DNA from 3 places in the Kitasatospora sp. NPDC056184 genome. Region 3 is predicted to be linked to each of the others. Evidence: riboswitches for the same ligand, from Rfam matches in the RefSeq annotation. Region 3 holds a riboswitch; each other region holds the start of a gene.

Region 1 (7,469 bases), on a different contig from region 3:
CGTTCAGGGGCTCCCGGCGTGTTCGGGGGCGGTGCCCGCGGACCGGAGAACCCGGACAGCGCGGCCCCGGTCGGGCGTCCGGACAAAGACAAAGGCCGTCGTGGTGTCAGCACCCACGACGGCCCCCCGATGGTGAAGCCGGCGGCCGGTCAGACCGCCAGGTGGTCGAACTCCCCGTCCTTCGCCCCCAGGAGCAGTGCGGCGATCTCGGCCCGGGTGTAGATGAGGGCCGGACCGTCCGGGAAGCGCGAGTTGCGCATCGCGACCTCGCCACCCGGGAGGGCGGCGAACTCGACGCAGTTGCCCTGGGAGTTGCTGTGCAGGCTCTTCTGCCAGACCACGCCCTCAAGGTCGGTAGCGGCCATCCCGTTGTACGGGTCGTACGTGTCGTGCGTGTCGTGCATAGAAATCTCCCGAAGAGCTCCGGAGTGGGTCGTTCAGCTCGGCGCCCCGGCACCGGCCGAACGGACGGACCGGCCCCGTACCGGCCCGGCACACCGCCTCACTTGACGTGATGATAGCTCCAGTGCACGTGCATCAGCACGGGACATTGCAGGTGCACGGCCTTTTCGACACCGAACCGGAACTCATCACGAGGCACCCGCCTGACGGTACGTAAACGGACATAGCCGATGGAATCGACCGGCCGTCGATGACCGCCCGTAGGCGACCACCCGCCGATTGTTGATCTTCGAACGCCGGGAGTCGCCCTTCCGTGACCCTCCGTCAGACCGCCCGCGCGCTGTGAGACATCTCACGCACGGAGGCGGCAACGCGGTTCCCGTTCCGGCGCATCTGACCGGGTACCGGGAGAACTGCCGCCCGGGGGCCGGTTATGTCCGCTTTTCGCGGCGGTCGTCCCGCCCGGTTCGGCAGCCGACTGCGGACCGGGCGGACCGATGTCCTACGATCTCCGCCATGAGCACCGCAGCCATCCCGGGCGCGCCACTGCCCGTCCGCACTCCAGGCTCCCGTGCGCGGGGGCGCCACCGCCGTCCCGAGCGCCCCGAGATCCCGGCCGGTTCCCCGGCCCTGCTGCTCGCCGTCCCCGCGGCCGACGGACCGGAATCCCGGCCCGTCGTCGAGGAGCTGCTGTCCATCGTCCGCAGCGAGCAGAACGGCGTGCGGACCGCCGCCGGCTACCTGCCCTCCGGTGACGCCGCCGGCGAGGCGGACGGCGGGCGCACCGTCGCCGAACTGCTGGCCGAGGCGGCCGAGGCCGGCCTGCCGGTGCCGGTCGTGGTGCCGCTGGTGCCCGGCCCGCACGACTTCCTCCCCGAACTGCACGCGCTCGCCGCCCAGTACGGCGCCCACGTCACCGACGCGCTGGGCCCGCACCCGCTGCTCGCCGAGGGCGTCCACGTCCGCCTCTCCGAGGCCGGGCTGGCCCGCGCCGACCGGGCCCGGCTGTTCGCCATCGCGACCGCCGCCGACGGCGTGGTGCTCACCACCGCCGGCGGCCGGGCCGCGGCCGACGCCGCGGGCATCACCGGCATGCTGCTGGCCGCCCGGCTCGCCGTGCCGGTCGTCGCCGCCGCGTTGGACGTGCCCGGCTCGGTCGCCGACGCCGTCGCCCACCTCAAGGAGATGGGCGCCCAGAACCCGGCGCTCGCCCCGCTGGTGATCGGGCCGGAGGCGGACGCCGAGCTGCTCGCCGCGGCCGCCGAGGAGTCCGGTTGCCCGTCGGCCGCACCGCTGGGCGCCTACCAGGCGGTGGGCCAGCTGGTCGCCTCCACCTACCTGGCCGCGCTGCCGGCCGTCGACCCCGGGGCCGCGGCCGACGAGGCCGACGCCGAGGAGCAGGACGGCCCGCGCGCCGTCGGGCGGCACGCCGCCCAGTAGCATCCCGGACACGCGCGGGGCCCGGAACGGACGCACCGTTCCGGGCCCCGCGCGTGCCGCCTACCGACCCACCCGGGTGGTGGCCGCCGCGGCGTCCTTCAGCTTCAGCACGGGCACCCGCACCGGCCGCGACTGGCCGGCCAGGGTGGCCACCGGGGCCGCGGCGGCGTTCCACTGCGGCTGGGCGGTGCCCTCCTCCCCCGCCCGGCGCACCTGGAGCACCTCGGTGGACCCGGCCCGGCGCAGCAGGATGCTCTTGGGCGGACCGGCCTCCGGGTCCAGCCACAGCTCGTTGCCGCCGAACTCGCAGTCCAGCACCAGCACGTCGTCCGGCTTGCCGTCGGCCCCGGCGCGGAACGCGATCCCGGCCCGGCGGTAGCCGGTGAAGCGGCAGCGGCCGAAGGTGACGGACTCCCCCGCGAGTTCGTGCCGGGCGGTGGAGACCGCGAAGTCGCTGCGCCCGGCCGCGTCGATCAGCAGTCCGTCGAAGACGGTCCCCTTGTCCCGGCCCAGCGAGTGCAGCGCCACTCCCCCGCCCGCGTTGCCGTACAGCACGCTCGCGGAGTAGTCGAAGTCGTTGAGGTAGGCGCCGTGCTCGATGCCCCAGCCGCCGTTGTGGTAGGCGGCGAACTCGGTGACCACGTGGTGCTGCTTGGCGTTGAGCCAGACGAAGATGCCGTCCTGCAGGTTGTTGTGGGCCAGGCAGCGCTGGAAGGTCCAGACGCCCTCGCTGTTCTCCGGCCACTCGAAGCCGGAGGCGCCGTTGGCCCCCTGCACGCCGACCGCCACGCAGTCCAGCGCCTTGCCGCCGGTGCCGGCGCCGAGGTTGAAGCCCGTCAGCCGGTAGGCGCGGGGGTTGGGTTCGAGCAGGGTGCGGGAGGCCACGCAGGACTCGTAGACGATGTCGTCGGAGGGCTGCTGGGGGGTGCGGGTGTCCAGCGGCCCGTCCCACCAGTAGGCGTCCTCCCAGGTCTCGTGGCTGATGCAGCTGCGGAAGGTGATGCCGTGGCTGGCGTGCGGGACGTACGCGTGGCTGCCGGCGTCGCGGACCACCACCCCCTCGACGACGGTGCCGCGGGTGGCGTCGCCGAGCCGGTGGAAGTGCAGCCCGTAGCGGCCGAGCACCGGCGCGGTCACCGGGGCGGCGCCGTCCGGGCCCTTCCAGGTCTCCTTGGTGTCGGCGCGCGGGCCGACCCAGCGCAGCGCGGTGTGCCGGACGTCGGCGCGCCGGGAGCTGGTGAGGTGGACGTGGGTGCGGCCCTCGGCGCTGCCCTCGACCCGGACGCTGCGGGTCAGGTTGAGCACCTCGGCGCCGACGGTGACGCCCCCTCCGGCGGCGACCCGGGGGTGGGCGTACCGCAGCGGGGCCTCCAGGGTGACGGCGGCTCCGCTGACGGACCGGATGGTGACGAGGTCGTAGCGGGCGGCGAAGCCCTCCTGGTCGGGCGGGCCGGTCGGGGTGACGGCGAGTTCGTCGCCGGGCAGCCAGCCGGCGGGCGGGGCGGCCAGGTCGACGACGGTGTCGCCGGCCTTGAGCTCGCCCTCGGCGCGGACCCAGGCCGTCTTGGCCGCGCCGTCCAGCCGCAGGTAGCCGGCGCCGGTGACCCAGAGGCCGACGTCGGTGTCGACCACCTTCATGCCGTCGCCCTGGAAGCGCTTCTCGTCGACGCCGGGGAAGCGCAGGGTGTGGACGCGGCCGCCGTCGGGGGCGAGCGCGAGGGCGCCGCGGACCTCGACGTTGCCGGCGGCGGCGAGGGTGACGGTGCGGTCGGCGGCGAAGGTGAGCGCGCCGGACGGCTCGACCAGCAGGGAGCCGACCTCGGCGTCGGTGTCGAGCAGGACCCGGTCGGTGATCCGCACGGCGCTGCGCGGCCCCGGCGGGCTGCCGCCCCAGCCGGCCCGGTCGGACCAGCGGCGGCCGCCCTGGTCGACGGTGGGCGCGGGGGCGGGCTGTTCCGGGGCGCCGGTGCCCTCCGGCGGGGCGCCGCCGTGGCCGCCGTCGGGGCCCTCCGGGCCGACGGCCTCGGTCGGGGTCGTCCCGATGACGGCGGCCGGGGTGACCAGGTGGGTCTCGCCGGTCAGCGAGCGGCGCAGGATCTCCTCGCCGCTGATCGCCGCGAAGGCGGTGCCGACGGCGAGCCAGCGCAGGAGTGCCCGGCGGGTCAAGTGAGTTCGGGATGGTTCGGGTGGGATGTCCGCTCTGCGGTGCTTTGCCCGGCGATGTGCTCCGGCCGGCCGGGCGGCCGGACGGATGGCGTCCGGCTCCTCGTCGATGCCCATCGGTGCGTAGCCCTCTCCCCGGACGGCTGCGGCGCGCCGGCGTCCTGCCGACGCTCTGAAGCATAGGCAGTTGCGTTGACGGCGACCGGCGTTGCGGGAAATCGGTCATTTCTGATCATGAAGGACAGCCGCTCAGCATGGATTTCGCAAACCGTGACGAGCGTCACACATGTTTGCGGTTTGAACGCGCCTCTGCTTAACGTGCTCCCCGTTCGTGACCACACGAACCCAGCACGTCCGCTTCGCCGAGTCCTGCCGTCGGCCGTGCTGGCAGCGCAATGCATCACGGCAGGAGCGGGGGAACCACAGGTAGTTCGCCCAGGACCGGTCCACGGACCGGCCCCGGGCTAGGGGTGAAGCCGCGTCCACAGCGCGGCCGGGCAACTCCAGCCCGAATCCGACAGCTCACCTCGCAGGCGTGGGAGAGGACCGCGTCTTCATGCTGCCCACCAACGGCACCCGACTGTCCGGCCGTACCCGTCGCGCGATCGCCACCCTCGGCGTCGCGGGCATCGGCCTCACCATCCCCTGCCTGACCACCGGCACCGCTTCCGCCGCCTCCGTCGCCACCTGGGACAAGGTGGCCCAGTGCGAGAGCGGCGGCAACTGGAGCATCAACACCGGCAACGGCTTCTACGGCGGCCTCCAGTTCACCAACTCCACCTGGTCCGCGTTCGGCGGCACCGCGTTCGCCGCGCGCGCCGACCTCGCCACCAAGGACCAGCAGATCGCGACCGCCGAGAAGGTCCTGGCCGTCCAGGGCCCCGGCGCCTGGCCGGTCTGCTCGGTCCAGGCCGGTCTGACCAAGGGCGGCACCCCGGCCGCGGTGGACACCTCCGCCGCCGCCAAGCCGGCCGCGCAGACCCCGGCCCCGGCCCAGACCCCGGCCGCCAAGCCCGCCGCCAAGCCGCAGACCCAGGCCCCCGCCGCCAAGCCCGCCGCCGAGCCGCAGACCCAGGCCCCGGCCGCCTCCGGCACCGCCGCCGCCCCGCAGCAGCCCCAGAGCGGCCGACAGGCCGCCGAGGACTACACCGTGGTCGCCGGCGACTGGCTGTCCAGCATCGCCGACGAGCACCAGGTCCAGGGCGGCTGGCAGCGCCTGTACGAGCTCAACCGCGCCACCCTGGCCGACGGCCCGCACACCATCTACCCGGGCCAGCACCTGACCCTCGGTGAGCGCCAGGGCTTCGACTGGTTCAACCGCGCCCAGGGCGGCTCGCAGGGCGGCACCCAGGCCCCGGCCACCCCGTCCCGGCCCCAGGCCCAGGCGCCGGCCGCCAAGCCAGCGAGCAAGCCCGCCGCACAGGCCGAGACCCCGGCCACCGCCCCGACCGCCACCGGCAGCATGGCCGCCGCCGTCTCCTTCGCCCAGTCGAAGGTCGGCCAGGCCTACGTCTACGGCGGCACCGGCAACGGCGGCTGGGACTGCTCCGGCCTGACCCAGGCCGCGCTGCGCGCCGCGGGCGTCTCCGTCCCGCGCATCGCCGCCGACCAGGCCGCCGCGTCCACCCACGTCTCGCTGGACGCCCTCAAGGCGGGCGACCTGCTGTTCTGGTCCAACAACGGCAAGGACTCCGGCGTCTACCACGTCGCGCTCTACATCGGCGACGGCAAGTACGTCGAGGCCGCCAACCCGAGCTCGGGCGTGCGCCTCCAGACGGTCGCCAACTGGGCCCCGGACTTCGCCGGCCGGGTCTGATCCCGTCGCGCCGAAGCCCCCGGGGAGAGTCGGGTCGCTCCTCCCCGGGGGCTTCGGCCTGCCCGGACCCGCCGCGGCGGCCGCGCGCCGGTCGTCGCGGCGGGTCCGGGCCACCGGGCGGCCGTGGTCAAACCGGGGCCGCAGCGGGCATGCTGCTGCCCTGCCCCCGAGGAGGAGTCACCATGGCCCAGGTCACCGTCTCGCTCGACGCCAACCTCGCGATCGACGCGATGATGCTGTCCGGCACCAAGAGCCCGCAGGACGCCGTCGAACTGATCCTTCGCGACTACCTGGAGCGGGGCCGGCGCACCGAGAGCCGCACCGGCGACTCCGCCGACGGCCACCGGGTCGCCCAGGACCGCCCGACCGCCCAGGAGGGCTGAGCCCGGGAACGCCGAGGAGGCCCGGGAGCGGTGTGCTCCCGGGCCTCCTCGTTCCGCTCAGCGCGCGCGGGCGCCGGTCGAGCCGCGCATCACCAGCTCCGGCTGGAACATGAACTCCCCGCGCTGCGCGGCGTTCCCGCCGACCTCCTCCAGCAGCGCGTCCACCGCCGCGGTCGCCATCGCCTCCACCGGCTGGCGGACGGTGGTCAGCGGCGGCTCGGTGAAGGCGATCAGCGGCGAGTCGTCGAAGCCGACCACCGAGACGTCCTGCGGCACCGACAGGCCCCGTTGGCGGACCGCCCGGATCGCCCCGAGCGCCATCATGTCGCTGCCGCAGACGATCGCCGTGCAGCCCTTGTCGAGCAGCGCCCCGGCCGCCGCGTGCCCGCCCTCCACGCTGAACAGCGTGTGGTGGACCAGCGCCTCGGCCTCCTCCCGGGTGCTCCCGAGCACCTCCCGCAGGGCCGCGGTGAAGCCCTCGATCTTGCGCAGCACCGGCACGTACCGCTTCTGGCCGACGGCCAGGCCGATCCGCTCGTGGCCGAGTTCGGCGAGGTGCTGGACGGCCATCCACATCGCCGCCCGGTCGTCCGGCGAGATGAACGGCGCGTCGATCCGCTCGCTGTAGCCGTTGATCAGCACGAACGGCACCCCGCGCCCGGCCAGCCGGGCGTACCGGTCGTGGTCGGCGGTGGAGTCGGCGTGCAGGCCGGAGACGAAGACGATGCCCGCCACGCCCCGGTCGACCAGCATCTCGACCAGTTCGTCCTCGGTGGAGCCGCCCGGGGTCTGGGTGCAGAGCACCGGCGTGTAGCCGTGCCGGCTCAGCACCTGCTCGATCACCTGGGCGAGCGCCGGGAAGATCGGGTTGCTCAGCTCCGGGGTGATCAGCCCGATCAGCCCGGCGCTGCGCCGGCGCAGCCGGGTCGGCCGCTCGTAGCCGAGCACGTCCAGGGCCGCCAGCACGGTCTGCCGGGTGGTGGCCGAGACGTTGGCCTTGCCGTTGAGCACGCGGGAGACGGTGGCTTCACTGACCCCCGCCTGCGCCGCGATGTCTGAGAGTCGCGCCGTAGTCACGGTCCCAGAGCCTATTGCAACCACGTCAGACCGCCCACCAGTCGGTGCTGTCGGGGGCGAGCACCGCCTCGCCGTCCGCCACCGCCGGGTCGGCGCCGGCCGAGGTGAGCAGCGGCCGGCCGGGGGCCGGTATCCGGACCGGGGCGCCGGTGGTGTTGACGGTGCAGACGAAGGAGCCGCGGCGGAAC
Region 2 (7,469 bases), on a different contig from region 3:
GACCAGCTGGCCGAGGTGCTCGGTGTGCACAAGACGACCGTGCTGCGCCTGCTCCAGTCCCTCGAAGAGGAACGATTCGTCTACCGGGACGCGGGCTACCGCTACCACCTGGGCGCCGGCCTGTTCGCGCTCTCCGGCCTGGCCCTCGAACAGCGCGGGGTGCGCCGGATCGCCGCCCCGCACCTCGCCGAGCTGAACGCCGCCACCGGCCAGACCGTGCACCTGGCCGCGTACGAGGGCGGCGAGGTGGTCTACATCGACAAGTACGACTCCCGCCACCCGGTGCGGATGTACTCGCGGATCGGCCTGCGCGCCGCCCTGCACAGCGCCGCCGTCTCCAAGGTGCTGCTGGCCGACCTGCCCGCGCCGGAGCGCCGCCGGGTGGTCGCCGGGATCGACTTCGTCCCGCACACCCCCCGCACCCTGGCCACGCCCGAGGCGCTGCTCGCGGAGCTGGAGAAGGTCGCCGTCCAGGGCTGGGCGCAGGACCACGCCGAGCACGAGGCCTTCATCAACTGCGTGGCCGCGCCGATCCGGGACGCCAGCGGCCGGGTGGTCGCCGCCGCCTCGATCTCCGTCCCGGACGTGGTGCTCCCGTACGAGCAGGTGCTGGAGCTGCTGCCGCAGCTGCTCGCCACCACCCGGGCGATCTCCGCCGACTGCGGCCAGACCCCGCACCACCCCTGACCCCCGAACCACCCCTGGTCCCCCGGACCGTTCCCACCCCGACCGCACCCCACCGAGGAAGCGAACACACCCGCATGAGCGACAAGACCGAGATCCGCACCGACGGCGCCCCCGCCCCGGCCTGGATGTTCTCCCAGGGCGTCCGCAAGGGCCCGATCCTCCAGGTCTCCGGCCAGGGCCCGCAGGACCCGGCCACCGGCGAGTACCTGTACCACGGCAACGTGAAGGCGCAGACCCGCCGCACGCTGGAGAACGTCAAGGCGATCGTCGAGGCGGGCGGCGCCACCATCGAGGACGTGGTGATGTTCCGGGTGTACCTCACCAAGCGCGCCGACTTCCCGCTGATGAACGAGGTCTACGCCGAGTTCATCGACGAGAACATCGCGCCGGGCGGCGTGAAGCCGTGCCGCACCACGATCTTCGTCGAGCTGCCGCAGGAGCCGATGCTGGTGGAGATCGACGCCCAGGCCGTCGTCGCCTGATCCCGCCGCGCAGCCGAAGGGCCCGGACCTCGCGTCCGGGCCCTTCGCGCATCCGCCCGCCCCGGCGCCTTGCCCTCCCTCCCCCCGGATCGTTAGGTTAGGCTCACCTAACCAACAGGCAGGCAGCCAGCCGGAGGTCCCGAACCCATGAGCCCGCACCCCCTCGACGCCGAGATTCCCGAGATCCCCGAGACCGCCGAGATCCCGGAGCCGAGCGCCGCCGAGCGGATCGCCGGCCTGCTCACCGCCGCCGCCTCGGTGGTCCTCCGGGCCTGCGGCGAGCAGCACGAGCTCACCACCCCCGTCTCTGTGCACGGCTCCCGGCTGCGGCTGCGCGCCCCGCTCGACGCCCCGCTGACCGTCGCCGCCGCCCGCGAGCAGGACGGCCTCGCCGTCGTGCTCGACCTCACCGACATCGCCCCGGTGGCCGTCCGCGACCGGGTCCGCGGCCGCCTCACCCTGGCCGGCCGGCTCCACCTCGCCCACCTCGCCGACGACGGCCTCAGCGTCCACCTCCGCCTGGACGTCGCCCACGCGGTGCTCTCCACCCCGTACGGCACCACCGCGATCACCGGCGCCGACCTCGCGGCCGCCGCCCCCGACCCGCTGGCCCGCTACGAGGCCGGCCTGCTCACCCACCTGGCCGACGGCCACCCCGACGCACTCGCCGTGCTCACCCGCCTGATCGACCCGGACCTGCTCGCCGCCCACCCCGCCGTCCGCCCGCTCGCCCTGGACCGGTACGGCCTGGTGCTCCGTCTGGACCACCCGCACGGCCACCGCGACGTCCGCCTGGTCTTCCCCGAACCGGCCCGCGACGCCGACGAGTTCGGCCACCGGGTGCACCAGCTGGTGGCCGCCGCCGAGCAGGTGCTGCCCGCCCGCCACCGCTGAGGCACCGGCGGCCGACACGCCGTCAGGCCTGCACCGGGGCGGCGTCGTCGGAGCGCTCCACCGCGTCCTCCAGGACGATCCGCCCCATCCGGGCGTACCGCTCCGGCCGGCGGGCGCGCATCCACAGGGCCAGCCCGGTCCCGCCCAGGAAGGTGCCGATCACCAGGTACGGGATCAGCCGGAAGAGCAGCTTGCCGGCGGCCGCCCCGGCGGCGGCGCCCCTGTTGACCACCAGCAGGGCCACCACCCCCGCCATCGCCACGCCGCCGACCAGCGGCGCGACCAGCGTCCGGAACCAGTGCCGGGTCTCCGGGTGCCGCCCCTGCACGTGGAACCACCCGACCACCGCGAACGAGCAGAGCGTCTGCACGATCAGGATCGCCATCGTCCCCAGCAGCGCCAGCAGCGTGTAGAGGTGCGCGTACGGGTCCATCCCGGCTGCCAGGAACCCGGCCACCAGCGCCGCCGCGACCACCGACTGGACCAGCGAGGCGACGTGCGGCGAGCCGTGCCGCGGATGGGTGCGTCCGAGCGCGGGGTGGAGGAAGCCCTCGCGCCCGATCGCGTACAGGTACCGGGCCGCGCACTGGTGGAAGGCCATCGCGCAGGCGAAGGAACCGCTCACCACCAGCCACTGGAACACCGTGACCGCCCAGCCGCCGAGGTGTGCGCCGAGCGGGTCGAAGAAGAGGCTGTTGCCGTCCTTGCCCGGGACCAGGCCCTCGGCGACGTCGACCGCGCGCCGCACGCCGTTGCCGGAGACGATCATCCAGGAGACGAAGACGTAGAACACCCCGACCCCGACCACCGCGATCAGCGTCGCCCTCGGCACGACCCGCTTCGGGTCCCGGGACTCCTCGCCGTACATCGCCGTGGACTCGAAGCCGACCCAGGAGCAGAACGCGAAGAACATCCCCAGCCCGGCACCGCCCGTCCCCGTCCCGGCCACGCCGCGGAAGGCGTTCAGCGGATCGAGCGACTCCCCGGCGATCCCGTCCGGCCCGCCACCGGTGAACAGCACCGCCAGCGCGACCGCGCCCAGCACGGCGACCTCCAGCACCAGCGCCACCCCGAGCACCCGCGCGGTCAGGTGCAGGTCGAACCAGGCCGTCACCGCGATCACCAGCAGCCCGAGCGCCGCGTACCAGCCCCAGGGCAGTTCCACCCCCGACCGCGCCGCGACCAGCCCGCGCAGCGCGTACGCAAAGAAGCCGATCACCGCCGCCTCGAAGACGATGTAGGCGAGCAGGGCCAGCAGCCCCGAGGCCATCCCGAGCACCCGGCCCAGCCCGTGCGAGATGTAGCCGTAGAAGGCCCCGGCCGCGGTGAGGTGACGGGCCATCGCCACGTAGCCGACCGAGAAGACGGTGAGCACCAGGGTCGCGAAGACGTACGCGGCGGGCGCGCCGGCACCGTTGCCCTGGCCGATGACGATCGGGAGGTTGCCGGTCATCGCGGTGATCGGCGCCGCCGTGGCGACCGCCATGAACACCACGCCCGGCAGCCCGACCGAGCCCGCCTTCAGCCGGTCCACCCCCACCCCCGCCCCCGGCCGCCGCCCCGCGTCCTCGACCGCGTCCCCGCGCTGGATGGCCATCCGGCCCCCTTCACCCGCCGTGACTGTGCCGCCCGCCGGTCCGGTCGGGCGGTGACTGCCCGACAGCATCGGGGGCGCGGCGAAGGGGCCGCAACGAGGGGTGATCCGGCATCACCACCGCCGGGTTGACGCCGTGTTCGACCAGGACCCGCCCCGTTCGAGGAGGCTCGGCGAACGGGTGAACGGGTGAACGACGGCAGCCGGCCCGGCTCGCGAGGGAGGTCTCGCGAGCCGGGCCGGCCGGACGGGCGTGTCCCGCGCCCGTCGATCCACTGGAGGTACGGCGATCACCCGGTCGAGCGGTCACCCGACATGACCATTCCGGGGGAGTCGTTTCGCCCCGCACCCAGCGGTGGTGGAGAGGATCCGACCGGAGGGTCAGATCGCGACGCCGTGCGCCCGCAGGTAGGCGATCGGGTCGATGTCCGAGCCGTACTCCGAGCCGGTGCGGACCTCGAAGTGCAGGTGCGGGCCGGTCACGTTGCCGGTGGCACCGGAGAGGCCGATCTGCTGGCCGGCGGTGACGGCCTGGCCGACCTTGACGCCGATCGAGGACAGGTGCGCGTACTGGGCGTACTTGCCGTCGGCGAGCTTGATCTCGACCTCGTTGCCGTAGGCGCCGCCGTTGCCGGCCTTCACCACGGTGCCGTTCGCGATGGCGCGCAGCGGGGTGCCGGTGGCCGCGACGAAGTCGGCGCCGGTGTGGTGGCCGGAGGACCACATCGAGCCGGCCACGCCGTAGGCGGTGCCGAGCTTCGGGTTGGCCAGCGGGGCGACGTAGCCGGAGGTGGCGGCGACGACCGGGGTCGCGGTCACCGGGGCGACGACGGGCTGGACGGCGGGCTTGACGGCCGGGGCGGCCGGCTTGGTCGCCGGAGCGGCGGGCTTGGCGGCCGGAGCAGCCGGCTTCGCGGCCGGGGCGGCCGACTTGGTGGCGGGCGCGGCGGGCTTCGCGGCGGGCGCGGCCGGCTTGGCGGCCGGAGCGGCCGGGGCGGCCTTGGTGCCGAGCGCGAGCTGCTGGCCCGGGAAGATCAGGTTCGGGTTGGCGCCGACGACCGAGCGATTGTGCTCGTACAGCGCCTGCCAGCCGCCCTCGACGTTCTTCGCGGTGGCGATCTTCGACAGGGTGTCCCCGCCGACGACCTTGTAGCTCTCCTCGGCCGGGGCGGCCGGAGCGGCGGCCGGCGCGGACTGCGCGGCCGGGGCGGCCGGAGCGGCGGCCGGCGCGGACTGCGCGGCCGGGGCGGCGGCCGGAGCGGCGGCCTTCGCGGCGGGGACCTCGTGGGCCTGGGCGGTGACGGTGGTCACCAGCGGGAGGGCGAAGGCGGCACCGGTGACAGCGGTGGCGATGCCGATGCGGGCGGCGCGGGGCAGGGCGATACGACGAGCCTGTGCGGGCATGGAAATGTCCTCTCCGACGCCTGCGAGGTGAGCTGTCGGGTTCGGGCTGGAGTTGCCCGGCCGCGCACAATGGCGGCTTCACCCCAAGCCGGACCGCGGGAAATTCCGGGTCCGGCGACTTACCTGTGGGTCCCCCGCTCCTGCCGTACAGAGTTCGTTGCGTACCACCGGGCAGCGGCAGGACTAGGCGTTCCACCCGGTGGCCACCCGGGCTGACGCCGGGCGGTCGCTGAACTAAAACCCATCCGTTCGGGTGAAGCAATGTCGATCTCCGCGCCCCGGGACCAAAGTCCGCAATGCCGTGACGCTCCGCAGGAAAGCCATGCACAGTACGTGCACAATCCATTGACGGTGCGCACGTGATCCGCAACCCTGCGCCGATGTCGGAATCAGTACGCACACGATCACTCACGGAACGGGCATCCTCCGACACACCCCCGGTGACCCTTGTCACGTGGGCCCCACCGGGCTCACCATGGGCCGTGGCCACCTCCGAGGCCGGCACCCTGCGGTTGGGCACCGCGCAGGGTCGCTGGGTACTTCTGGCGACGGTGCTCGGCTCCAGCATGGCGATGCTCGACGGAACCGTCGTGAACGTCGCGCTGCCCCGGATCGGCGCCGACCTCGGCGCCCAACTCGACGCCCTGCAATGGACGCTCAACGCGTATCTGCTCACCCTGGCGGGCCTGATCCTGCTCGGCGGCGCGCTCGGCGACCGGTACGGCCGGCGCCGGGTCTTCCTGCTCGGCGTGGTCTGGTTCGCCGCCGCCTCCGCGGCCTGCGCCGCCGCGCCCACCATCGAGGTGCTGATCCTCGCGCGCGCCGTGCAGGGCGTCGGCGGCGCGCTGCTCACCCCCGGCTCGCTGGCGATGCTCCAGGCGGTCTTCCACCCGGACGACCGCTCGGCGGCCGTCGGCCTCTGGTCGGGGTTCGGCGGCGTGTCGGCGGCGGTCGGCCCGCTGCTCGGCGGCTGGCTGGTGGACGGGCCCGGCTGGCGCTGGATCTTCCTGCTGAACCTGCCGCTGGCGGCGCTGGTGGTGGCGGTGTCGGCCCGGCACGTGCCGGAGAGCCGGGACGAGTCCGCGACCGGCCGCTTCGACGTGCTGGGCGCGGTGCTGGCCGCCCTGGCGCTGGGCGCCGTCACCTACGCGCTGACCGCCGCCGGGAAGGGCGTGTCCGCCGCGGTCTGGGTCACCGGGGTCGCGGGCCTGCTGCTCGGCGCCGCCTTCATCGCGGTCGAGCGCCGCACCCCGGAGCCGATGCTGCCGCTCGGCCTCTTCTCCTCCCGGCTGTTCACCGCCGTGAACCTGGTCACCCTCGCCGTCTACGCGGCCTTCAGCGGCGTCTTCTTCCTCCTGGTCGTGCAACTGCAGATCGTCTCCGGCTTCTCCCCGCTGGTCTCCGGGCTGGCCCTGGTGCCGATCACCGTGATCATGCTGGTGCTGTCCGCCCGGGCCGGCCGGCTGGGCAAGCGGATCGGCCCCCGGCTGCCGCTCACCGTCGGGCCGGTGCTCTGCGCGGTGGGCGTGCTGCTGATGCTGCGGATCGGGCCCGGCGCCTCGTACTGGACGGACGTGCTGCCCGCGGTGGCGGTGATGGGCTTCGGCATGGTGCTGCTGGTGGCACCGCTGACCGCCACCGTGCTGGCGGCGGTGGACGTGCGGCACGCGGGCATCGCCAGCGGGGTCAACAACGCCGCGGCCCGGGCGGCCGGCCTGCTGGCGGTCGCCGCGCTGCCCTCGCTGGCCGGCCTGAGCGGGGACGCCTACCGGGTGCCGGACGCGGTCGACTCCGCCTTCCGCACCGCGATGCTGATCTGCGCCGGGCTGCTCGTGGCCGGCGGGGTGACCGCGCTGGTCGCCGTCCACGGCAATGTGCTGGCCCCGGAGGACGAGCACCCGGTGGCCGAGCCGGACTGCCGCTACACCTGCCCCACCAACGGCCCGCCGCTCGACCCCGGCCACCCCGCCGCCGTCCCGGCGGAGCACGGCGAGGGCCCCGCCGCCTCCTCGGCGACGGGGCCCTGAGAAGCCCGGCGGTCCGTCAGAGGATGTCGCCCGGCGCGTACTTGGCGGCCTCCGGGTACGCGGCCGCGACGGCCTCGACCTGGCGGACGACCTCGGCGACCTGCGCGCCGGCGGCACCGGTGAAGGACAGCCTGTCGGCCAGCAGCGCGTCCAGCGCGGCCCGGTCCAGCGGGATCCGGTCGTCGCCGGCCAGCCGGTCCAGCAGCTCGTTCTCCCGGGCGCCGGCCCGCATCGCGAGCGCGGAGGCGACGGCGTGCTCCTTGATGACCTCGTGCCCGGTCTCCCGGCCGACGCCCGCGCGCACCGCGCCCATCAGCACCTTGGTGGTGGCCAGGAACGGCAGGTAGCGGTCCAGCTCGGCCTCGATCACGGCCGGGAAGG
Region 3 (7,469 bases):
GAGGATGCGAGGACGCTCCGTGGTGCTCATATCCGAAAGTATCCAGCACCGGTCGGAGCAGCCTTCGTGAGCCCGCTCACAAGCTTATGGGACCCTTCTGCTACACTGCGCGCCCCCGTTTCGACCCCCCGCCCCACCCCTCACGGCCCACCCGGCCCCCCGGTGGGCGTGCCCGCGGGGACGGCGCCGCTGAGCAGCAACGATCCATGACCCGGCCCGGTTCCCGCACGGGATTTCGATTTTCAAACCTCCGGCGGCCCGGAACCTGCGATCCAACGGCCATCACGCCCAGCGAGCCTTCGGTCCCACATATCGGACGGAGCGGGCCCCCCGGCCCCGCGAAAGGCTGGATCCTCATGTGAAGAAATTCACGAACATTCCCGCAGCGCCCCCGGCGCGCCCCGGCCCCGGAGCCCCGGGGGGGGCGTCCGGGGCCGGTCCGGTAAGTCCCGCGCCAGGTCAGCGGGCGATACTCCAGGCGATGCCGTCCAGGATGTCGTGCTCGCTGACGACCACCTCGGCGGCGCCCGTCCGCGCCATGATCTCCAGCAGCTCCAGCGCGCCGGCCGCGATCACGTCCACCCGGCCCGGGTGCATCGACGGGATCGCCGCCCGCTCCGCGTGGGTGGCGTGCAGCAGCCGGTCGGCGATCTCGGCGACCCGCTCGCGGGAGATCCGCGAGTGGTGGATCGCCGCCGAGTCGTACCGGGGCAGGTCCTGGGCGATCGCCGAGATCGTGGTGACCGTGCCGGCCAGGCCGACCAGGGTGGCCGCGCCGGTCAGCGGGACGGCCTCCTCGGCCCGGTCCAGCTCCGCCCGCACGTGCGCCCGGGCCTCCGCGATCTGCTCGTCCGAGGGCAGTTCGGCGCCGCCGAAGTGCCGCTCGGTCAGCCGGACGCAGCCGATGTCCACCGAGCGCGCCGCCCGCACGTCCTCGGCACCGAGCACGAACTCGGTCGAACCGCCGCCCAGGTCGAAGACCAGGTACGGGGCCGGGAACTGACCGCCGGTGAGCTCCTTGGTGGCGCCGGTGAAGGACAGGTGCGCCTCCTCCTCGCCGCTGACCACCTCGGGCTCGACGCCCAGGGCCGCCCGCACGCCGTCGACGTACTCGGCGCTGTTCTCGGCGTCCCGGGAGGCGCTGGTGGCGACGAAGCGGATCCGCTCCGGCCCCACCCCGAAGCCGGCGATCACCTCGGCGTACTCCCGGCAGGCGGCGAAGGTGCGCGCCAGCGCGTCCGGGTGCAGCCGGCCGGTGCGGTCCACGCCCTGGCCGAGCCGGTTGATGATCATCCGCCGGTCGAGGTCGGTGATCGCGCCGGTCTCCGGGTCGAGGTCGGCGACCAGCAGCCGGATCGAGTTGGTCCCGCAGTCGATCGCGGCCACCCGGGTGGTGCTCATGCGCCGTCCTCCCCCGCCTCGTCCGCCTCCTGCGCGGCCCGCTTGGCGGCGCGGTCGGCGGTCTTCTGCTCCTTGGCCGCGATCACGGCCTCGTGGTCCTGCTCCTTGGCCCGGTTGCGGGCCACCCGCTCGCCGGCGGCCGCGACCTCCTCGGCGGAGACGCACGGGCCCTTGGCCCACCAGTCCTCCAGCATGCCGAGCGCCTCGTCGCCGAGCGGGTTGACGCCCTCGCCGGCCGCCAGCGAGTGGCCGACCAGCACGTGCAGGCACTTGACCCGGTCCGGCATGCCGCCGGCGCTCGGGAAGCCCTCCAGCACCTCGATGGCGTCGCGGCGGGCGATGTAGTCCTCGTGCGCCTTCTGGTACGCCGCGGCCAGCTCGGGGTCCTCGGCGAGCCGGGCGCTCTGGTCCTTCATCACGCCGTCCGCCTCCAGGGTGCCGATCAGCGAGGCGGCCTTGGGGCAGGTCAGGTAGTAGAGCGTCGGGAACGGCGTGCCGTCCGGCAGCCGGGGGGCCGTCTCCACGACGTCCGGGTTGCCGCACGGGCAGCGGTGGGCCACACCGCGCAGGCCGCGCGGGACCCGGCCGAGCTGTGCGGCGATCGCCGCGACGTCCTCGTCGGAGACGGTGGGGTGGTTCTCAGTGGTCATGGGAGGAGCTGTCTCCAGCGGGGGCGGGGGCGGGTGGTGAGGGAGGGGCGGGCTGCCCCGGGGCGGCGGGGGCCGGGGGCGCGGCGGCCACCGGCGCGGCGGCGGCGTCGACGGAGTCCCAGACGCTGGCGTACCAGGGCCGGGCCGGCTCGGCCGGACCGGCCGCCGGGCCCGCCGCGGGCGGCGGAGCGCCCAGCGCGGACTTCGCCGCGTCCTGGCCCGCCGGGTCCACCGCGATGTACGGGGTCTCCCCCGGCATCGCGTAGTGCAGCCGGGTGCGGGCCTGGGCCTTGACGTACTCCGGGTCCTGCCAGCGGGCCTTCTCCCGGCGCAGCTGCTCGACCTGCTGCCGGGCGTGCTCGGCCCGGGCGCGCTGGGCCGAGATCTCCGAGCGCTGCGAGATGAACTGCCGCGTCGGATAGGCCAGGATCGCCACCAGGGAGCAGAGCACCAGCACGAGGACGGTCGCCCGGCTCGTGAACCGAGGCCGGGCCGCCAAGCCCGGGATCCTCCAGCCTGCCATCTCCGGTGTCCCCTCCTGGTCGCGACGGTGCCCCGCCGTCCACCCTACGGGGTGAACGGCGGGGCACCGGTCAGGCGTGCGCTACCGGGCGTCCGGGCGATACCGGCCGGGCGCCGCCGGTCGGGCTCAGCCCTCGTGCTTGAACCGCGGGAAGGCGCCGCGGCCGGCGTACTCGGCGGCGTCGTCGAGGATCTCCTCGATGCGCAGCAGCTGGTTGTACTTGGCGACGCGCTCGGAGCGGGCCGGGGCGCCGGTCTTGATCTGGCCGCAGTTGGTGGCGACGGCCAGGTCGGCGATGGTGACGTCCTCGGTCTCGCCGGAGCGGTGCGACATCATGCAGCGGTAGCCGTTGCGCTGGGCCAGCTCGACGGCGTCCAGGGTCTCGGTCAGCGAGCCGATCTGGTTGACCTTCACCAGCAGCGCGTTGGCGGTGCCGGTCTCGATGCCGCGGGCCAGGCGGGCCGGGTTGGTGACGAACAGGTCGTCGCCGACCAGCTGGACCTTGTCGCCCAGCTTCTCGGTCATGGCCTTCCAGCCGTCCCAGTCCGACTCGTCCAGCGGGTCCTCGATGGAGACCAGCGGGTAGGCGGCGACCAGGCCGGCGTAGTACTCGATGAGCTCGGCGGCGGTGAGCGCCTTGCCCTCGAACTGGTAGGCGCCGTCCTCGTAGAACTCGGAGGAGGCGACGTCCAGGGCGAGCGCGACGTCCTTGCCCGGCACGTAGCCGGCCTTCTGGATGGCCTCGACGATGAGGTCCAGGGCCTCGCGGTTGGAGTCCAGGTTCGGGGCGAAGCCGCCCTCGTCGCCCAGGCCGGTCGACAGACCGCGCTCCTTCAGCACGCCCTTGAGGGTGTGGTAGACCTCGACGCCCCAGCGGACGGCCTCGGAGAAGGACTCCGCGCCGATCGGGGCGATCATGAACTCCTGGATGTCGACGTTGGAGTCCGCGTGCGAGCCGCCGTTGAGGATGTTCATCATCGGGACCGGCAGGACGTGCGCGTTCGGGCCGCCCAGGTAGCGGAACAGCGGCAGGTCGCTGGCCTCGGAGGCGGCGTGCGCGACGGCCAGCGAGACGCCCAGGATGGCGTTGGCGCCGAGCGAGGACTTGTCCGGGGTGGCGTCCAGGTCGAGCATGGCCTGGTCGATCAGGCGCTGCTCGGTGGCGTCGTAGCCGACCAGCTCGGGGCCGATCTGCTCGATGACGGCCAGGACGGCCTTCTCCACGCCCTTGCCGAAGTAGCGGTTCTTGTCACCGTCGCGGAGCTCCAGCGCCTCGAAGGCACCGGTGGAGGCACCCGACGGGACGGCGGCACGGCCGGTGCTGCCGTCGTCGAGGCCGACCTCGACCTCGACCGTGGGGTTGCCGCGCGAGTCGAGAATCTCACGGGCGACGACGACATCGATGGACGGCACGAGGCATCTCCTAGCGGAAGCAGGTTCGGCCGACGGTGGGGTGCGGTCGGCCGGACGATTGCGGAGTCGTTACGACCAGAGCCTAACCGCACGGGCTGTCCGGGCCACGTCGACCTCGGTTCCGTCTCAGCGTGTGGCCTCGCTACCCACCGGTAGTTCACCTGGTTGCCCGACCGGAGGGGTCCGGATGCGGACGAAGGGGGGCCGATCGGCCCCCCTTCGTCCGTCCGGTCGGAGCGGTCGTCAGCCGAGGGTCAGGACCTGGCCCGGGACGATCAGGTTCGGGTCGGCGCCGACGGTGCCGCGGTTGCCGTCGTAGAGCGCCTGCCAGCCGCCGGAGACGCCCTGGGCGGTGGCGATCCCGGCGAGGGTGTCGCCGGAGCGGACGGTGTAGCCGTGGCCGGCCGACTGCTGCTGCGCGGCGGGGGCGGCCTGGGCGGCCGGCTGGCCGGCGTACTGCTGGTAGACGCTCTGGTGGCTGGTCCAGTACCAGGCGCCGTTGTTCTGGTACCAGAAGACCTTGGCGTCGGCGTCCCAGCCGGCCTTGCCGGAGAAGGCCGGGGACTGCGGGGCCTGCTGCTGGACCTGCTGCTGGGCCTGCGGAGCCTGCTGGGCGCTCTGCGGCGCGTACTGCCGGGCCTGCGGCTTGGCGGCCTGCTGCTGCGGCTGGGCCTGCGGCTTCGGGGCGGCGGCCGGCTTCGGGGCGGCGGGCTTCGGGGTCTGCTGCTGCGGCTGGGCCTGCGGCTTCGGGGCGGCCGGCTCGGCGGCCGCCGCGGTGTCGACCGCCGCCGGGGCGCCGCCCTTGCTCAGGCCGGCCTTCTTGGAGCAGACCGGCCAGGCGCCCGGGCCCTGCGAGGCGAGGACCTTCTCGGCGACCGAGATCTGCTGGGCCTTCGAGGCCTGGTTGGCCTGCGGCGCGTAGGCGGTGCCGCCGTACGCCTTCCAGGTGCTGGAGGTGAACTGGAGGCCGCCGTAGAAGCCGTTGCCGGTGTTGATGCTCCAGTTGCCGCCGGCCTCGCACTGGGCGACCGCGTCCCAGGTGGAGACCGGGGCGGCGGAGGCGCCGGTGGCGCTCAGGATCGGCATCGCCAGTCCGACGCCGGCGACACCGGCGACGGCGATGGCCTTCTCGGCCTGGGTACGGCGACGGTGACGACCGGTTCCAACGAACAGCATGAAGGGGTCCCTCTCCGCACGCCTGCGAGGTGAGCTGTCGGGTTCGGACCGGGAGGTGGCCCGGCCGCGCGGAGGCGGCTTCACCCCTAGCCGTGGGAGACGGCGCAAAACCTGGGTCCCCCGCCCCTGCCCAGGGTTCTGGTCGGTGTCCCGTGTCGCGGCGGGCAGGACTCGGCGTTCCGCGGACGAGGTTCGCAGCTGCGAACTCCACGGAGACTAGACAGATCTTCAGAGCAATCACAAGCTCATATCGCAGATATCACATGGACATCACGTCATGTGATGGATTGCCTACCAACCGAGGAGGTATGTCCGGATTGAGGGTGGTTCAGACCCCCGGTAAACGCGCAACGGAGAGTGCCCGTCAGCGTGTTGTGCCGGTCCGTCAGCCCTCGGAACGGGTGTTCGGAGCCTCCTCGACGGACGCTTTCTCCGGCGTGAATTCCACCGGAAGTTCACGGAGTCCCCGCATGATCAGACCACCGCGCCAGCGCAGGTCCCCGGGGTCCGCGGCGAGCCGCAGGTCCGGCAGCCGGGTCAGCAGGGTGGCCAGCGCGGCCCGTCCCTCCAGCCGCGCCAGCGGCGCGCCGATGCAGTAGTGGATGCCGTGGCCGAACCCCAGGTGCGGATTGTCGGCCCGGGCCAGGTCCAGGGTGTTCTCGGCGGCGAACCGCGCCGGGTCCCGGTCCGCCGCCGCGAGCACCACCAGCACCGGGTCGCCGACCGGGATCCGCACCCCGCCGATGGTCAGCGGGCTGGTCGCGAACCGCCAGGTGGCCAGCTCCACCGGCCCGTCGTAGCGCAGGAGTTCCTCGATCCCGGTCTCCAGCAGCGCGCTCTCGCCGCGCCCGACGGACTCCTGGAGCAGCCGGCGCTGCTCCAGGTGCCGGAACAGGGCGAAGCACCCGTTGCCGATCAGGTTGATGGTGGTTTCGAAGCCGGCGAACAGCAGGATGAAGGCCATCGCCGCCGCCTCGTTCTCGGTCAGGTGCTCGCCGTGGTCGCCGGCCCGGATCAGCCCCGAGATCAGGTCGTCGCCGAGGTCAGCCCGCTTGCGGTGGATCAGCTCCAGCAGGTAGGCGCGGATCTTCTTCACCGCGCGGCCCACGCCGCCGCGCTGCCCGCCGTGGTGGCGGATCATCGCGCCCGCCCAGTCCCGCAGGTCGTCCTGGTCCTCGGCCGGCACCCCGAGCAGGTCGCAGATCGCGTAGATGGGGAGCGGGAACGCGAACTCGTGGATGAGGTCGGCGGAGCCGCGCGCCGCGAAGCCGTCGATCAGCCGGTCGGTCAGCTGCTGCACCCGCGGCTCGAAGGCCGCCACCCGGCGCGGGGTGAACGCCTTGGACACCAGGCGGCGCAGCCGGGTGTGGTCCGGCGGGTCGATGTTCAGCAGATGGGTCATCAGGTCGGCCTGGCGCTCGCCCGGGATGCCGACGCGGCCGGTGCGGTGGGCCTGCTCGCTGTGGTGGACCGGGTTCTTGGAGAGCCGACCGTCCGCCAGCGCCTGCCGGGCGTCCGCGTACCGGGTGACCAGCCAGGCCTCCACCCCGCTCGGCAGGGTGGTCCGGTGCACCGGCTCGTGCTCGCGCAGCCACGCGTACGCGGGGTACGGATCGGCGGCGAACTCCCAGGTGAACAGGGGCGGACGGGCGGCGTCGGGCTGAGCTGGCATGGGTCGACGGTATCCCGGGCGGATCCGGGCCGGCGCACGGCGTGCGCGGCGCCCGGGCGGGTCCGTTCCGCGCGGCAGGCGTGAGCCTGGTCACCTGAGGGGTAATTCCTGTTGCGGGGGGTCGGGACCTGCCTACGATCCTCCGCAAGATGTCCGTGGGCGTCGGTGCGGAGCCGCCCACAGGGAGGAGCAAGGCCATGCGGGTCACCGGTGCGGTCGTCGTGATCGCCGTACTCGACGGCGGGTCGGGGGCGGGCCTCGCCCGCCGGCTCACCGCGGCGGGAGCCGCCGGGATGCTGATCGCCGACCAGCAGGCCGGGGTCGCCGAGGACCTCGCGACCGAACTCGACCGGCCGGGCTGCCGGGTCGTCGGCGTCGGCGGCGACGTCCGCCGCCCCAGCGACGTCGCCGCGCTGGTCGACACCGCCGAGAAGCACCTGGGCCCGATCGACCTGTTCTGCGTGGCCGGGCCGGACGGCGAGCGGATCGTCTCGCTCTCCGACCTGCCCGACCACCTCGACCTGGAGCGGCTCGCCGAACTCGTCGCCCTGGTCGGCGAGGCGATCGGCGAGGTCGTCGTCCCGGCGCGGCGCCGCCCGGTGGAGCACGTCACCGCCGTCTGAGGCGGCGTCCG

Evidence for each region. Region 3 has a riboswitch for cyclic di-AMP ahead of ACFC0B_RS31030 (transglycosylase family protein). Riboswitches for the same ligand answer to the same signal wherever they lie in the genome.
Region 1: linked by a shared signal. The riboswitch ahead of ACFC0B_RS12015 (transglycosylase family protein) and the one ahead of ACFC0B_RS31030 (transglycosylase family protein) in region 3 are both predicted to bind cyclic di-AMP.
Region 2: linked by a shared signal. The riboswitch ahead of ACFC0B_RS26120 (peptidoglycan DD-metalloendopeptidase family protein) and the one ahead of ACFC0B_RS31030 (transglycosylase family protein) in region 3 are both predicted to bind cyclic di-AMP.

What each region holds. Positions count from the first base shown of each region.
Region 1 covers NZ_JBHJUI010000005.1:6,303-13,771, forward strand. Annotated here, with positions in the region: gene ACFC0B_RS12000 (DUF397 domain-containing protein) at 150-404, opposite strand; gene ACFC0B_RS12005 (hypothetical protein) at 919-1,842, shown strand; gene ACFC0B_RS12010 (hypothetical protein) at 1,903-4,008, opposite strand; cyclic di-AMP (ydaO/yuaA leader) riboswitch at 4,356-4,554, shown strand; gene ACFC0B_RS12015 (transglycosylase family protein) at 4,541-5,821, shown strand; gene ACFC0B_RS12020 (hypothetical protein) at 6,004-6,204, shown strand; gene ACFC0B_RS12025 (LacI family DNA-binding transcriptional regulator) at 6,262-7,281, opposite strand; gene ACFC0B_RS12030 (alpha-amylase family glycosyl hydrolase) at 7,307-7,469, opposite strand, start outside.
Region 2 covers NZ_JBHJUI010000014.1:36,414-43,882, reverse strand. Annotated here, with positions in the region: gene ACFC0B_RS26140 (IclR family transcriptional regulator) at 1-687, shown strand, start outside; gene ACFC0B_RS26135 (RidA family protein) at 762-1,169, shown strand; gene ACFC0B_RS26130 (DUF2470 domain-containing protein) at 1,317-2,063, shown strand; gene ACFC0B_RS26125 (APC family permease) at 2,086-3,660, opposite strand; gene ACFC0B_RS26120 (peptidoglycan DD-metalloendopeptidase family protein) at 4,039-5,061, opposite strand; cyclic di-AMP (ydaO/yuaA leader) riboswitch at 5,064-5,231, opposite strand; gene ACFC0B_RS26115 (MFS transporter) at 5,442-7,088, shown strand; gene purB (adenylosuccinate lyase) at 7,105-7,469, opposite strand, start outside.
Region 3 covers NZ_JBHJUI010000020.1:123,562-131,030, forward strand. Annotated here, with positions in the region: gene ACFC0B_RS31005 (NAD(P)/FAD-dependent oxidoreductase) at 1-30, opposite strand, end outside; gene ACFC0B_RS31010 (exopolyphosphatase) at 460-1,401, opposite strand; gene ACFC0B_RS31015 (DUF501 domain-containing protein) at 1,398-2,069, opposite strand; gene ACFC0B_RS31020 (septum formation initiator family protein) at 2,041-2,550, opposite strand; gene eno (phosphopyruvate hydratase) at 2,701-3,987, opposite strand; gene ACFC0B_RS31030 (transglycosylase family protein) at 4,231-5,163, opposite strand; cyclic di-AMP (ydaO/yuaA leader) riboswitch at 5,169-5,317, opposite strand; gene ACFC0B_RS31035 (cytochrome P450) at 5,549-6,835, opposite strand; gene ACFC0B_RS31040 (SDR family NAD(P)-dependent oxidoreductase) at 7,033-7,458, shown strand.